3 regions of the Thiomonas sp. 13-64-67 genome follow, and region 2 is predicted to be linked to each of the others. Evidence: predicted binding sites of a transcription regulator. Region 2 holds the regulator's gene; each other region holds the start of a gene.
What was found. The regulator sigma-54, encoded in region 2, starts transcription at its own class of promoters, with help from an activator protein. The targets are predictions, from matches to a motif close to TGGCANGNAANCTGCTTT.

Region 1: glnA (type I glutamate--ammonia ligase) is a predicted target of sigma-54. The motif match lies at 3,279-3,296, and genes of this name have one in related genera.
Region 3: urtA (urea ABC transporter substrate-binding protein) is a predicted target of sigma-54. The motif match lies at 2,814-2,831, and genes of this name have one in related genera.

The regions. Positions count from the first base shown of each region.
Region 1 covers NZ_NCKP01000023.1:12,596-17,340, forward strand. The annotation lists gene glnL (nitrogen regulation protein NR(II)) at 1-1,052, opposite strand, end outside; gene B7X30_RS07870 (hypothetical protein) at 1,049-1,558, opposite strand; gene glnA (type I glutamate--ammonia ligase) at 1,760-3,175, opposite strand; gene B7X30_RS07880 (competence/damage-inducible protein A) at 3,412-4,182, opposite strand; gene B7X30_RS07885 (class I adenylate-forming enzyme family protein) at 4,347-4,745, shown strand, end outside.
Region 2 covers NZ_NCKP01000006.1:21,397-26,141, forward strand. The annotation lists gene B7X30_RS02615 (CYTH and CHAD domain-containing protein) at 1-1,040, shown strand, start outside; gene B7X30_RS02620 (COG4705 family protein) at 1,026-1,847, opposite strand; gene B7X30_RS02625 (RNA polymerase factor sigma-54) at 1,968-3,482, opposite strand; gene lptB (LPS export ABC transporter ATP-binding protein) at 3,489-4,295, opposite strand; gene lptA (lipopolysaccharide transport periplasmic protein LptA) at 4,340-4,745, opposite strand, start outside.
Region 3 covers NZ_NCKP01000054.1:2,570-7,314, reverse strand. The annotation lists gene urtB (urea ABC transporter permease subunit UrtB) at 1-1,384, opposite strand, end outside; gene urtA (urea ABC transporter substrate-binding protein) at 1,526-2,767, opposite strand; gene ureA (urease subunit gamma) at 3,114-3,416, shown strand; gene B7X30_RS12055 (urease subunit beta) at 3,440-3,745, shown strand; gene ureC (urease subunit alpha) at 3,745-4,745, shown strand, end outside.

The DNA of each region.
Region 1 (4,745 bases), on a different contig from region 2:
TGGCCGGGCTGGCTGTCGCATTCGATGGTTCCCTGATGTTGCTGGACGAAGGTCTGGGCCAGGGTGAGCCCCAGTCCACTCCCTCCTTCTCGGCCCGAGATCAGCGGAAAAAAAATGCGATCCTTCAGTTCCGCTGGCACCCCGGGGCCGTTGTCCACGATATGCAAGACCAGTGCCAACTTGTAGCGCTGACGGGCCACCGTCATCTGCCGCGCCACGCGGGTGCGGAACGCGATGCGAGCATCGCCCTGCACGATACGCTGTTGCAAGGCCTGCGCCGCGTTGTGGGCGATGTTGAGCACCGCCTGGATGAGCTGTTCCTTGTCACCGCGGAATTCGGGCAGGCTGGCGTCGTAGTCCTGCTCGATGGTCAGCCCGTGCGGAAACTCGGCCTGCAGCAGGGTGCGCACATGCTCACACACTTCGTGGATGTTCACGTCGCCCACCACATGCGGCTTGCGGTGCGGCGCCAGCAGGCGGTCCACCAGGGTTTGCAGCCGGTCGGCCTCGGCGATGATGACCTGGGTGTACTCCTGCAATTCCGCAGACGGCAGCTCGGCGTGCAGCAACTGCGCTGCACCGCGTAGGCCGCCCAGCGGGTTTTTGATCTCGTGCGCCAGATTGCGAATCAGCTCTTTGTTAGCCTGCGCCTGGTTGTGCCACTGCTCCTCGCGCTCCAGCCGAGACTGCTGGCTGATCTCCACCACCTCGGCGAGCAGCAGGCCCTGAGGATGATCGGTGCGCGCCACGATCAGCTGTACTTGCACCGCCTCGCGCAAATCGCGCAGCCGCATCATGCAGTCGAAGCGCTTGCTGCTGAACTCATTGCTGCGCACCTGGAGCAAAGACTCCTGCCAGAGGGCGGGGCAGTCCATCCAGTGGCTCAGGTTTTGCCCGTTCAAAAGACGGCGAGAGACGCCCAGCCCGTTTTCTAGCGCCGGATTGGCGTATTCAATCGCGCCTTCGGCATCCACCAGGGCGGCCATCGAGGCCAGCCACTCCAGGCCGGGATACTCGGTCGCGCCCGGCTGGCCGACCGCTGCGACGTTCATTGCGGATACTTTTGCAACTCGCGTTGCAAGGCGGCAATATTGGCCTGCGTCATGGCGATCTGGTCTTTCATCTGCGCCACGCGCTGGGCGTATTCGCCGCCCTTGACCCCGCCGCCCACCAGCCGTTCGCTGGGCAGGTAGTCGGGCTGGCCATTGTTGTAGGCCTTGAGTTGCTGCTCGAGCCGCGCCTGCTGTTGCTGCAATTCCTGCTCCAGAATGCGCCGCGCCTCGAGATCGCGCTCTTTTTGCGTGGAGGGCGCGACCCGCGCGGCCTGGTTGCCGCTCGGCTCTGCATTTTGCGCGCTGGGTTTGCTGCCCGATCCGATGACCTTGGGCGTCATGCCCGGACTGGAGAGGATGCTCACATTGGCGTTGTCGATCAGCTTGCAGTTCTTCGCCTTCACCTCGGAAAGATCGTTGGTGTAGGAGTTGTCCGGGCAGCGGTAAACGCGCTGCGGGTCGGTCTGCGCCACAGCGGCAGAGGCGCTCGCCAGGGACGCGAACAAAGCAAACGCGGCGTAACGAACGCTTGATCGGGCAGTCAATCGGGCAGTCAATTGGGCAAACAAGGTCATGGTGGCGCGCATTCAAAAAATCAACGGTCAGTGTAAGTCTGGCAACGCGCGTGCCGCGCACCCGGCCGACAGGACGTGGCGGAATTGCCAAAAAAAAGCGGCCCGAAGGCCGCATTTGAAAACCCTCCCACCTTACAGCGAGTAGTACATATCGAACTCGACCGGGTGCGTGGTCATGCGGAAGCGGGTGACCTCTTCCATCTTCAGCTCGATGTAGGCGCTGATGAAGTCGTCGCTGAACACTCCGCCCTTGGTCAGGAAGGCGCGATCCTTGTCCAGATAGTCCAGTGCCTGGTCGAGGCTGGAGCACACGGTCGGGATCTTGGCCTCTTCTTCCGGCGGCAGGTCGTAGAGGTTCTTGCTCGCGGCTTCGCCCGGGTGGATCTTGTTTTCCACGCCGTCCAGGCCGGCCATCATCATGGCGGAGAAGGCCAGATAAGGGTTGGCGGTCGGGTCGGGGAAACGCACTTCGATGCGGCGGGCTTTGTCGCTCTGCACGAACGGCACACGGATCGAAGCCGAACGGTTGCGCGCCGAGTAAGCCAGCATCACCGGGGCCTCGAAGCCAGGCACCAGACGCTTGTAGGAATTGGTGCCAGGGTTGGTGATGGCGTTGAGCGCGCGGGCATGTTTGATGATGCCGCCGATGTAATACAGCGCAAAGTCGCTCAGACCGGCGTAGCCATTGCCCGCGAACAGGTTCTTGCCGTCTTTCCAGATGGACTGGTGCACATGCATGCCCGAGCCGTTGTCGCCGACGATGGGCTTGGGCATGAAGGTCGCGGTCTTGCCGTAGGCGTGGGCGACGTTTTGGATCACATACTTCATGATCTGCGTCCAGTCGGCGCGCTGCACCAGGGTGGAGAATTTGGTGCCGATTTCGCACTGGCCGGCGTTGGCCACTTCGTGGTGATGCACTTCGACCGGCACGCCCATTTGTTCGAGCAGCAGGCACATTTCCGAGCGGATGTCCTGCAGACTGTCGACCGGGGGCACCGGGAAATAGCCGCCCTTCACCGACGGGCGGTGGCCCATATTGCCGCCTTCCATCTTGTCGCCGGTGGCCCAGGCGGCTTCGTTGGAGTCGATCTTGACGAAGCAGCCCGACATGTCCACATTCCAGCGGACCTGGTCGAAAATGAAAAACTCGGGTTCCGGACCGAAATAGGCGGTATCGCCGATGCCCGATGCTTTCAGATAAGCCTCGGCCTTTTTGGCGATGGAACGCGGATCGCGGTCGTAGGGTTTGCCGTCACCGGGTTCGAGCACATCGCAGCTCAGTAGCAGCGTGGTTTCTTCGTAGAACGGGTCGATATTGGCGGTGTTCGGGTCGGGCATGAGCAGCATGTCCGAGGCTTCGATGCCCTTCCAGCCAGCGATGGACGAGCCGTCGAAGGCGTGACCATCGGAGAACTTGCCCTCATCGAAATGCGAGACAGGCACCGTGACGTGCTGCTCTTTGCCGCGGGTGTCGGTGAAACGGAAATCCACGAATTTGACATCGTGCTCTTTCACCAGGCCCATCACGTCGGCGACTGTTTTGCTCATAAAAATCTCCTGTCAGGTTGAAATGCGTTGGGGGTGGTCATCGGCCGTGCTGAAGACGCCACTTGACATCGTTTGCTGCAATGCTCCGCGCAGTGCAGGGAATCTAGCAGAAAGCGTGCCCAGATCGTTTGAAACCCAGCTCCTCCCACCAGTAGAAAAGACGGGGTTTGCAGACGGCGAAAAATGCACCAAAAAAGTGCCGAAAACTCTCATGCACTTTTTCGGTGCGATTCAGCTCATTTTGGTGCATCTTCCCAACTGCCTTTCGGGAGGTGGGCTCGCAAATAGTCGAAAGCCTCACTTACGGCCGCCGAGTCGCCCTTCACGCCGAGTTCAATGTGCCGCCCCCAAACCGGGTGATCCACGCTGGGGAGGCTGAAAACCTTGACGCCCGCAAACCGCTGCTCGATGTCTTCCATCAAGGGCGTGAGGTCGGACTCCATTGCGTGGCGCACGATCACGGCCCGTTCAACCTGATGACCCTGGCCGTGCAGATGCGCCAGCGGACCATCTAGCGCCCATTCGAGCATCGGCCACGCCATGACCGGAAAGCCCGGGACGAAGTAGTGCTGCCGGATGGAAAAGCCCGGAATGCGGTTGTAAGGGTTGGGAATGATGGCGCTGCCCTGCGGAAACATGCCCATGTTCAAGCGCTGCTGGTTGGCGGGGCTGTCCACATCGCCCAGCCCGGCTTCGATGACCCGCTGCTGAATCAGCGCCTTGGCCTCAAGGTGTAACTCCAGCGGCAGGCCCAGCGCGGCTGCGGCGCTCTGCCGGGTGTGATCGTCTGGCGTGGCGCCGATGCCGCCACAGCTCAGCGCCACATCGCCGCGCCGGAAACTGGCGGCAAATGCCTCGGTCAGCTGGGCGGGATCGTCGCCCAGATAGCTCACCCAGTCCAGCCGCATCTCTCGCGCCTTGAGCAGAGCCAGGATCTGAGGGAAATGTTTGTCCTGCCGCTTTCCCGACAGGATTTCGTCGCCGATGATGTAAAGCCCCAGTCCCATGCTTGTGCTCTGAATTGAAAATCCAAGCATAGCGGGACGCCGTCGCTTTCGCGCCACCACGCCCCCCAAAAAAATCACACTCTGGCGCTTTCCGTGCGATTGCGGGGTGACGCTTCAGCACGCTGCGCCTTTATGCTGAGTTACCTCGTTTTTAATGGACGCTCATGCTGCTTCACCACACTTTCGAGACCATCGCCGCCGAGTTTTCCGAACATCGCGCCATCGTGCGCGAAGGCGTGACGGCCCGCTACGGCGAATTGGCCGACCGGGTGGAGGGCATCGCCGCGGCACTGCGAGCTCATAGGGTGCAGCGCGGTGAGCGGGTGGCGCTGTTTCTCGACAACTGCGTGGAAATGATCGCGGCCATGTACGCCGTGCTCAAGATCGGTGCGGTGTTCATGCCGGTCAACACCCTCACCAAGGCTGACAAGCTGGCTTATATCCTCAACGATTCCGAAGCCTGCGCTCTGTTCAGCCAGCAGGAACTGGCCGAAACCAGCCGTGCGGCCCTGGCGCTGAACCCCAGCGTGCGTCGTTGCTACATGCTCACGGCCTACGCGCAG
Region 2 (4,745 bases):
GCGGCCATTGGCTCCACGCTTTCGACCTTGCGTGGACGCTGGCGCAAGACCTGCCGCTGCTGATCTCGCCCATCAGCAAAGTTCAGCTCGCAGCGATTGCCCCAGGCGCCGCCACGCTGCAACTGCCCGCGCTCGCCCGCGAACTGCCGCCGCATGAACAGGGCGGGCAGGCCGTGGCCGACGTGCTGCAGCAGGCAACCGCCGTCATTGCCGTCGGCGCCGATCTGTTGCACGACAAAGCCCTGCCCGAAACCGTGCACCAGATGCGGCTGCAGTTGCGCCGACTGCGGGTGCTGCTGCGGCTGCTTCAGACCACGGGACCGAAGTCGCAACGCGCGGCCTGCCGCTGGCTGCGCGACGAATGGCGCTGGGCCGGACAACTGCTGGGCGCGGTGCGCGATGTCGACGTCTGCCTTGAACAGGCCAGCGTGCCCGACAGCACACACGCCACCATAAGCGACGGTCTCGCCCAACGCCGCGAGGCGCGTCTTCAAGCCTTGCTGACCTATCTGCGCAGCGCCCGCTTCGGCCGCGTACTGCTGGCGCAGACGCGCTGGGCCGAGTGCTGGAGCGGCAGCCAGATCATTGCCGCCGAGATGTCCACCGAACAACTGGCCCGCAGGCTGCTGCGCTTGCACCGCGACGACCTGCATTTGCACCCGCAGCGCTGGGGCGAACTGCTGGCCATCTGGGACGGCCTCGCCGCGACACCGATCGACGCCCCCTGGAGCGCGCTGCACGCCCTGCGCCTGCGCGCCAAGCAATTGCGTTATGCGCTGGAATGGCTGGCCCCCTGGATCGGCCAGTCGCTGGGCGACGAAGGCAAAGCCTGGCTCAAACTCACCAGCGCCCTGCAAACCGACCTGGGCAAAGCGCTCGACACCCACCGGCTGGCGCGTTGGATGATCAGCGACCCAAGCACTCCGCCGTCACAGCCCAACGCGTTCAGCGAACAGGCCATGCACGATGCCTTCAAGCAGGCCCGCACCGGCTTGCAGCGCGCGCTCCAAGCCGCCCGCGGGAAGTCAGGAGAGCGTTGAACTTGCGGTTGAACCTGGGCTTGAACTCTTCTGCAACTGGTCCCGCCGTGTCGCAGTGAGGTAAATCACCAGGGCCAGAATCGTGACCAGGAACAGGGCACTGGTGCCCATGGTTCCCAGACCGAGCCCTCCTTCGGAACCGGGTTTGGACAACCAGTCGCCCAAGGTCGCACCCAGCGGGCGGGTGAGGATGTAAGCGATCCAGAACGTGGTCACGGCACTGGCCTTGAAGAGGTAGTAGGCCGCTGCCGTCAGCGCAATGGCGCCGCCAAACAGCAAGGCCGACAAGGCATAGCCGAGCTGCAGCCGCTCAGCGGCCAGATCGCCTCCAGCAGTACCCAGCGCAAAGGTGAACAGAATCGTCGCCCAGTAAAACCCTTCTCGTTTTGGCGTGGCAATGCTGTGGATGGACAGATTGCGCTCGCTACCCCACCAGATCGCAAACGTCGCCAGCAAGGCCACCGCAAACAAGGCGGTGCTCACCGGCAGCGGCACACCCAACTGATCGGTCAGATTGTCGGTCAGCAAGGTGCCCACGACGCTGATGAGCGTAACCGTCAACCAGTAAAGCCAGGGAACGTAACGGCTGGCGCGCATCTGCGCCGCCAACACACCGATGAACAAGAGGGTCATCACCGCGCTGGTGGCGACCAGGCCCAGATGCAGATCCACCGCCAGATAGTCTGCGGCGGTTTCGCCCACCGTGGTGGCCATGATTTTGATCAGCCAGAAGTAAAGCGTGATGACGACCGGAACCTTGACCGCCAGCGCCCAACCGGGCTGCGCGGCTTTTACTGCGTTTTGCATGATGAACTCCCTGAATACCGTTTGCGTTGTTGTGGCGTCGCGTACGGCGCGACCCCGGCATTCTGGAGAGGACGACTTAGCGCAAGGTGAGCGACTGGCTCCGCTTGCGGCTGCGGGCCCTCAGCCGCTCTTGCGCAGATTCGCCGGGGCGATGCGCAGCGCTTCGCGGTATTTGGCCACGGTGCGCCGCGCCACCTGCACGCCTTGCTGCGTGAGGCGTTCGGCGAGTTCGCTGTCCGACAGGGGTTTGGCGCTGTCTTCTTCAGCCACCAGGCGGCGGATGAGTTCGCGTACCGCGGTGGATGAGGTATTGCCCCCTGCCTCGGTGCTCAGGCCAGAGCCGAAAAAATACTTCAGCTCGACAGTGCCGAAGGGCGTGAGCATGAATTTCTGCGTGGTCACGCGCGAAATGGTCGATTCGTGCAGGCCGAGTTCGTCGGCGATTTCGCGCAGCACCATGGGCCGCATGGCCACGGGGCCGAAGTCGAAAAAACGCTGCTGGCGCTCGACGATGGTCTGCGACACGCGCTGAATGGTCTCGAAACGCTGCTGCACGTTTTTCACGAACCAGCGCGCCTCCTGAAGCTGTCCCTGCATGGCGCCGCCGCTGTCGCGGGCGCGGCGCATGGCGTCGGCATAGATCTGGTTCACGCGCAGCCGGGGCATGACCTCGGGGTTGAGCTGCGCCACCCAGCCTTGCGGGGTCTTGCGGGCGATGACATCGGGGGTCACGGCCTGCGCGGCATCGCGGCGAAAGGCGCTGCCTGGATGGGGGTCGAGTTGGGCGATGCGTTGCTGCGCCAGGCGCAGCGCGGCTTCATCGGCTTCGAGCTGGCGTTCGAGCTTGCGCCAGTCGCGCTTGGCCAGCAGATCGAGATGACCGCCGCGGCAAATCTGCAGGGCGAGTTCGCGCACGGGACAAGACGCCTGGCGCTGAAGCTGCAGGCAGAGACAGTCGGGCAAATCGTGGGCGGCAACACCGGCCGGGTCGAAGCTCTGAATCAGGCGCATGGCCGTGTTCAGCGCATCGGCCAGATCTTCGAGCTGCTCGGCGTCTGCCGCGGGGGCGAGGGCCTGCGCCAGTTCCAGCGGGGTGTCAGGCAGATAGCCGTCTTCGTCGAGCGAGTCGATGATGGCTTCGGCAGCCGCGCGGTCGGTGGCGCTCAGCGCAAGCCCGGCCAACTGACCGCGCAGGTGGTCGCGCAGATCGAGGTGTTCGGAGGCAATGTCGAGCGCGCTGAATTCGTCGTCGTCACCCCCGCTGGCGGACTGGCCTGAGCTGACCCAGGAGTCGGCGTCGGCATCGGTATCCGCACCGTGATCGGTTTCGCCGCTGCTGGCCGTCCAGTCCTGCGTGTCGAGTTGCAACTCAGCGGCGGGCTCGGCGGCTGCGTCATGCCCTTCGACCGATGTCTGAGACGGGTCGAGCGCCAAAGGCGGTGGCGACTCGGATGTCGGCGCGGCAGCGGGCGCCTCTTGCTCTTCTTCAGGTTCGAGGAAGGGATTGGATTCGAGCAGGCCCTCGATTTCCTGCGTGAGTTCGAGAGTGGAGAGTTGCAGCAGCCGGATGGACTGCTGCAACTGCGGCGTGAGTGCGAGATGCTGGGACAGGCGCAGGTTCAGCGACGGCTTCATCGCGGCTTACATGCGGAAGTTTTCGCCGAGGTACACCTTGCGTACCGCGGGGTTGTCGATGATGGATTGCGGATCGCCCTGCGCCAGCACCTGCCCTTCGCTGATGATGCAGGCCCGGTCGCAGATGCCCAGCGTTTCACGCACATTGTGGTCGGTGATCAGCACGCCGATGCCCTGCTCTTTCAGGAACTGCACGATGCGCTGAATCTCGATGACCGCAATTGGATCGATGCCGGCAAACGGCTCGTCGAGCAGGATGAAGCGCGGTTGCGTGGCCAGCGCGCGGGCGATTTCCACCCGCCGCCGCTCGCCGCCCGAAAGCGCGGGGGCGGGGCTGTCGCGCAGATGTTCGACGTGCAGTTCGCGCAGCAGATGATCTTCGCGTTCGCGGATTTCGGCCTTGCCCAGGCGGCGCCCTTGCGCGTCGCGCTGCAACTCCAGCACCGCCCTCACGTTCTCGGCCACCGTCATGCGGCGGAAGATCGACGCCTCCTGCGGCAGATACGACAGCCCCATGCGCGCACGGCGATGCATCGGAGAATCGCTCACGTCCTGGCCGTCGATGTGGATGCGCCCCGCGTCGGGCCGCACCAGGCCGACGATCATGTAGAACGACGTGGTCTTGCCCGCGCCGTTCGGCCCCAGCAGGCCGACCACCTCGCCGCAGCGCACGCTGAAGCTGACGTCGCGCACCACCTGCCGACCGGCATAGCGTTTCTGCAAATGCTGAACGTCGAGCTCCGGGCCCGTTGCCGCGCGGGACGACGGAGTTGAAGGCGCGCGCGCGGCTTCCGCCGGGGCGACGGGCTCCAGGCCACCCCGCACCACGGTCTGCCCAGCGGAATGCGGCTGGACGCTCAAGGCTGCGTCCCCAGCTTCGGGGCGACTTTGAGCGCGGGAGGCGATTTGGGCGCCGTCGGCGCAGATGGGGCGGCGGGCTGCGGCGTCAACATCACCCGCACCCGCCCTCCAGGATTGGTGGCCGTGGCGCCCTGCGCACCGCCTTCGACGGTGAACACATCGGTGATCTGGTTGTAGGCAATCACATTGCCCTGGCTGCGGTCGGCCAGCTTGCCGTCGATCAGTCGGCTGAGCATGGCTTGGCCACGCAGCGTCACTACATCGGTCTTGCCGTCGTATTCGATGCGCTGCGCGGCGCCGTCCATGGTTTGCGTGGGCTGGCCGGGCGCGGTATCGAGTTGTTGCTGGAAGGTAGCCAACTGGCCCGGCGCGGCGATCGCCGTCGCGTACTGATAGCCGTCC
Region 3 (4,745 bases), on a different contig from region 2:
TGAGCGCGCAACCCGCCAGACCCGCGATGCCGGTGCCCAGGCCGAAGGCCAGCATGTCCACCCGCGCGATGCGCACCCCCACGCAGGAGGCCATGGGCCGGTTCTGCGTGACCGCGCGCACGAACAAGCCCAGGCGCGTGCGGCTGATGAGCAGCCACATGCCCAGCAGCACCACCACGGTGAAAGCGATGATCACCATGCGGTTGTAGGGCAGGATGAGATTGGCCATGATGTTGAAGCCGCCCGACATCCACGGCGGGTTGTCCACCTGCACGTTCTGCGGCCCGAACAGGCTGCGCACCGCCTGGATCAGCACCAGGCTGATGCCCCAGGTGGCCAGCAGGGTTTCGAGCGGCCGCCCGTACAGGCGGCGGATGATGGTGCGCTCGATGAGCATGCCAATGCCCCCCGCCACGACGAAGGAGAACGGCACCGCAGCGATCAGCGCGTAATGCACATAGCCCGGCAGATAGTGCTGGAACAGGCTCTGCATCACATAAGTGGCGTAGGCGCCGATCATGATGAACTCGCCCTGCGCCATATTGATCACGCCCATCAGGCCGTAGGTGACGGCCAGGCCCAGCGCGGCCAGCAGCAGGATGCTGCCCAGACTGATGCCCGAGAACAGCGTGCCCAGCCGCTCGCCCCAGGCCAGGCGGCTGTCGATCTCGGAGAGGCTTTTTTCGATCTGCGTGCGAACCAGCGGAGACGACTCAATGTAGGCGCCGTCTTTCTTGTCCAGCCGAGAGAGCAGCAGGGCGCGCACCGCCGGGTAGTTGCTGGCCGCCAGTTGTTTGGCCGCGGCCAGACGGTCGGCGGCGCTGGCGCTGGTGAGCAGAATGGCTGCGTGCAGCAGTTGCAGCCGCTGCACGATCTCCGGGTCTTTCTCGGTTTTCAGCGCCTGCTCCACCAGACCGCGATCGACCGAGGTGGGATCGTCCTGCAGTTGCTGCACGGCCTTGAGCCGCTGCGCGCGCTGCGGCGAAAACAGATCGAGCGCGGCGCGGGCCGACTGCAGCTCCTTGCGCACATAGTTGTTGTTGACCACGCCCTGCGCGTTGTCGCTGGGGGTGACGGCTTTGCCGGTGGCCAGGTCGATCCATTCATTGCCTTTTTGCACCTGCACCATGTCGCCATCGATCTGTACATCGCCATTCAGCAGCTTGTGCAGAAAGTCGGCAAGTTGCGGATCGGGCTTGGCCACGGCCTTGTGCAGGGCGGCGATGCGGGCGTCGGTGTCGCCGCTGGAAATGGCCAGCGCTTCCTGCGGGGTCAGGGCATGGGCTGGTGGCGTCAGGCCGAGCAGTAAACCGAACAACACCAGGCCGAGCGCCATGCGCAGCCATGCGCCGGGCCGGTCCCACAAAGAGCGCGTAGAGGTCATGGTCGTGAAGTTGACAGAGAAGGATCGATGCGTTCAAAAGACTTCCCGCCCCAGCCCTCCCCGCGAGCGGAGAGGGAGTGATCGCCCCTCCCCCGCGGCGTGGGGGAGGTTGGGAGGGGGAGTGTTTGCGTTGCCGAACGATCAGGCGTTTTTCGGCTTGGGGATGTAGGGGCTCCAGGACTCGCCCGGAACCAGACCCTTGGACTTCCACACTACGTCGAACTGCGCCTTGTCGTTAATCTGGCCGATGAACACCGGCTTGCTCAGATACTGGTTCTCCAGCACTTCGACGGTATACCCATCGGGGGCGGCGAACTTCTGACCGATCAGCGCCTTGCGCACTTCATCGGTCTTGGTGGACTTGGCCTTCTCGACGGCCTGCTTCCACAGGTGAATGCCGATGTAGGAGGCTTCCATCGGGTCGTCGGTGACCGGATAGTCTTTCAGCTTTTCCTTTTTCACCCAGTCTTGCCACGACTTGACGAACTTGGCATTGCGCGGATTTTTCAGACTCTCGAAGTAGTTCCACGCGGTGAGCTGGCCGACCAGGGGCTTGATGTCCATGCCCGCAATTTCCTGCTCGGCGATGGAGAAGCCGACCACCGGAATGTCGGTGGCCTTGATGCCCTGGTTGCCCAGCTCCTTGTAGAACGGCACGTTGGAGTCGCCATTCACGGTGGAGATCACGCAGGTCGGGCCGGCCGAGGCGAACTTCTTGATGTCGGCCACGATGTTCTGATAATTGCTGAAGCCAAACGGCGTATAGACCTCGGCGATGTCCGCATCCTTTACGCCCTTGGAGTGCAGGAAGCCGCGCAGGATGGCGTTGGTCGTGCGGGGGTACACATAGTCGGTGCCCAGCAGGAAGAAGCGCTTGGCGCCGCCGCCGTCCTTGCTCATGAGGTATTCAGTGGCCGGAATGGCTTGCTGGTTGGGCGCAGCACCCGTGTAGACCACATGCTTGTTTTGCTCCTGGCCTTCAAACTGCACCGGGTAGAACAGCAGGCCGTTGAGCTCGTCGAGCACCGGCAGCACCGACTTGCGCGACACCGAGGTCCAGCAGCCGAAGATGGCCGCCACCTTGTCCTGGCTGATGAGCTGGCGCGCCTTCTCGGCGAACAGCGGCCAGTTGGAAGCGGGGTCGACCACCACGGGCTCGATCATGTGGCCGTCCACGCCGCCTGCAGCATTGATCTCGGCAATGGTCATCAGGTCCACGTCCTTCAACGCGGTTTCGGAAATGGCCATGGTGCCCGAGAGCGAATGCAGGATGCCGACCTTGATCGGTTTCTTGCTCGCAGCAATGGCGGGGAAAGACAGCGTGCTGGCCGCCGCTGCGGCAACTGCGCCGCCAACGGTCTTGAGTGCGGTACGACGATCCATGTTGGAAATTCCTCCAGAGGTTGTGGTGGGGTGCGACACGCTGTGTTGTGCAAGTCGCGTGCCACGGTTTTGTCTGCCCCCCCCTCAGCACGGGGTGACAGTTCGATGACACTTGGCCCGAACTTGCGCCGCGCGGGCCTGAACGCGCCCCACAATCTGTTTTGAGGCACCACCGCGCGCATTAGCTCGATCGTCTTTGGTGCGTTCGCACCAAACCGGGGCAAACGGAGACCCACACCGTTCCAGCAGGGGCGGCAGGTCTGCTTTTTGCTGCAGCACCGGCCTGCGCTTTCGATGTGGCCTCGCGTTAAGCTCACCTCACGATTCCCATTCCATCCGCCGCCCCATGGACCTCACCCCCCGCGAAAAAGACAAGCTGCTGATCTTCACCGCCGCGCTGCTGGCCGAGCGCCGCAAGGCGCGCGGCCTCAAGCTCAACGTACCCGAGGCCATCGCATACATCACCGCTGCAGTAATGGAAGGCGCGCGCGACGGCCGCACCGTGGCCGAGTTGATGAGCTTTGGCCGCACCCTGCTCAGCCGCGACGAGGTGATGGACGGCGTGGCCGAACTCATCCCCGACATTCAGGTGGAAGCCACCTTCCCCGACGGCACCAAGCTCGTGACCGTGCACCAGCCCATTGCGTGAATCCCCCAATCTGGAGCGTTTCAATGATTCCTGGAGAAATCCTTTGTGCCGAGGGCGACCTCGCTCTCAACCCCGGCCGCGCCACCTTGAGCGTGGTGGTGGAAAACGCGGGCGACCGGCCCATTCAGGTCGGCTCGCACTACCACTTTGCGGAAACCAATCCGGCGCTGCGCTTTGACCGCGCAGCCGCGCGCGGCATGCGGCTGCACATCGCCAGCGGCACCGCGGTGCGCTTCGAGCCGGGGCAGCAGCGCACGGTGGAGCTGGTGGCCTTCGCGGGCGAGCGCGTGGTCATCGGTTTCCGGCAAGACGTGATGGGAGCGCTGTGATGGCCACGATCTCCCGCCGCGCCTATGCCGAGATGTACGGCCCCACCACCGGCGACCGCGTGCGCCTGGCCGACACTGACCTGCTCATCGAAGTGGAAGACGACTACACCCTGCGCGCCGGAGGCTATGGCGAAGAGGTGAAGTTCGGCGGCGGCAAAACCATCCGCGACGGCATGGGTCAGAGCCAGCGCACCCGCGCCGAAGGGGTGATGGATCTGGTCATCACCAATGCGCTCATCCTCGACCACTGGGGCATCGTCAAGGCGGACGTGGGCATTCGTGGCCAGCGCATCGCCGCCATCGGCAAGGCGGGCAATCCGGACGTGCAGCCGGGCGTGGACATCATCATCGGCCCGGGCACCGAAATCCTCGCGGGGGAAGGCATGATCCTCACCGCCGGGGGTATCGACAGCCATATCCACTTCATCTGCCCGCAGCAGATCGAAGAGGCGCTGATGAGCGGCGTCACCACCATGCTGGGCGGCGGCACCGGCCCGGCCACCGGCACCAACGCCACCACCTGCACCCCGGGGCCGGAAAACATCGCCCGCATGTTGCAGGCGGCCGATGCCTTCCCGATGAACCTGGGTTTTCTCGGCAAGGGCAACGCCAGCCAACCCGCAGCGCTGCGCGAGCAGGTCGAAGCCGGCGCCATCGGCCTGAAGCTGCACGAAGACTGGGGCACCACGCCGGCGGCGATCGACTGCTGCCTCTCGGTGGCAGAAGAGACCGATGTGCAGGTGGCCATCCACACCGATACGCTCAACGAGAGCGGCTTCGTCGAAGACACCATCGCCGCGTTCAAAGGCCGCACCATCCATACCTTTCATACCGAAGGCGCGGGCGGTGGCCATGCGCCCGACATCCTGCGCGTCCTGGGCGAAGCCAATGTGCTGCCGTCCTCCACCAATCCGACCCGGCCCTTTACCGTCAACACCATCGACGAGCACCTCGACATGCTGATGGTGTGCCACCACCTCGACGCGGGCATCGCCGAAGA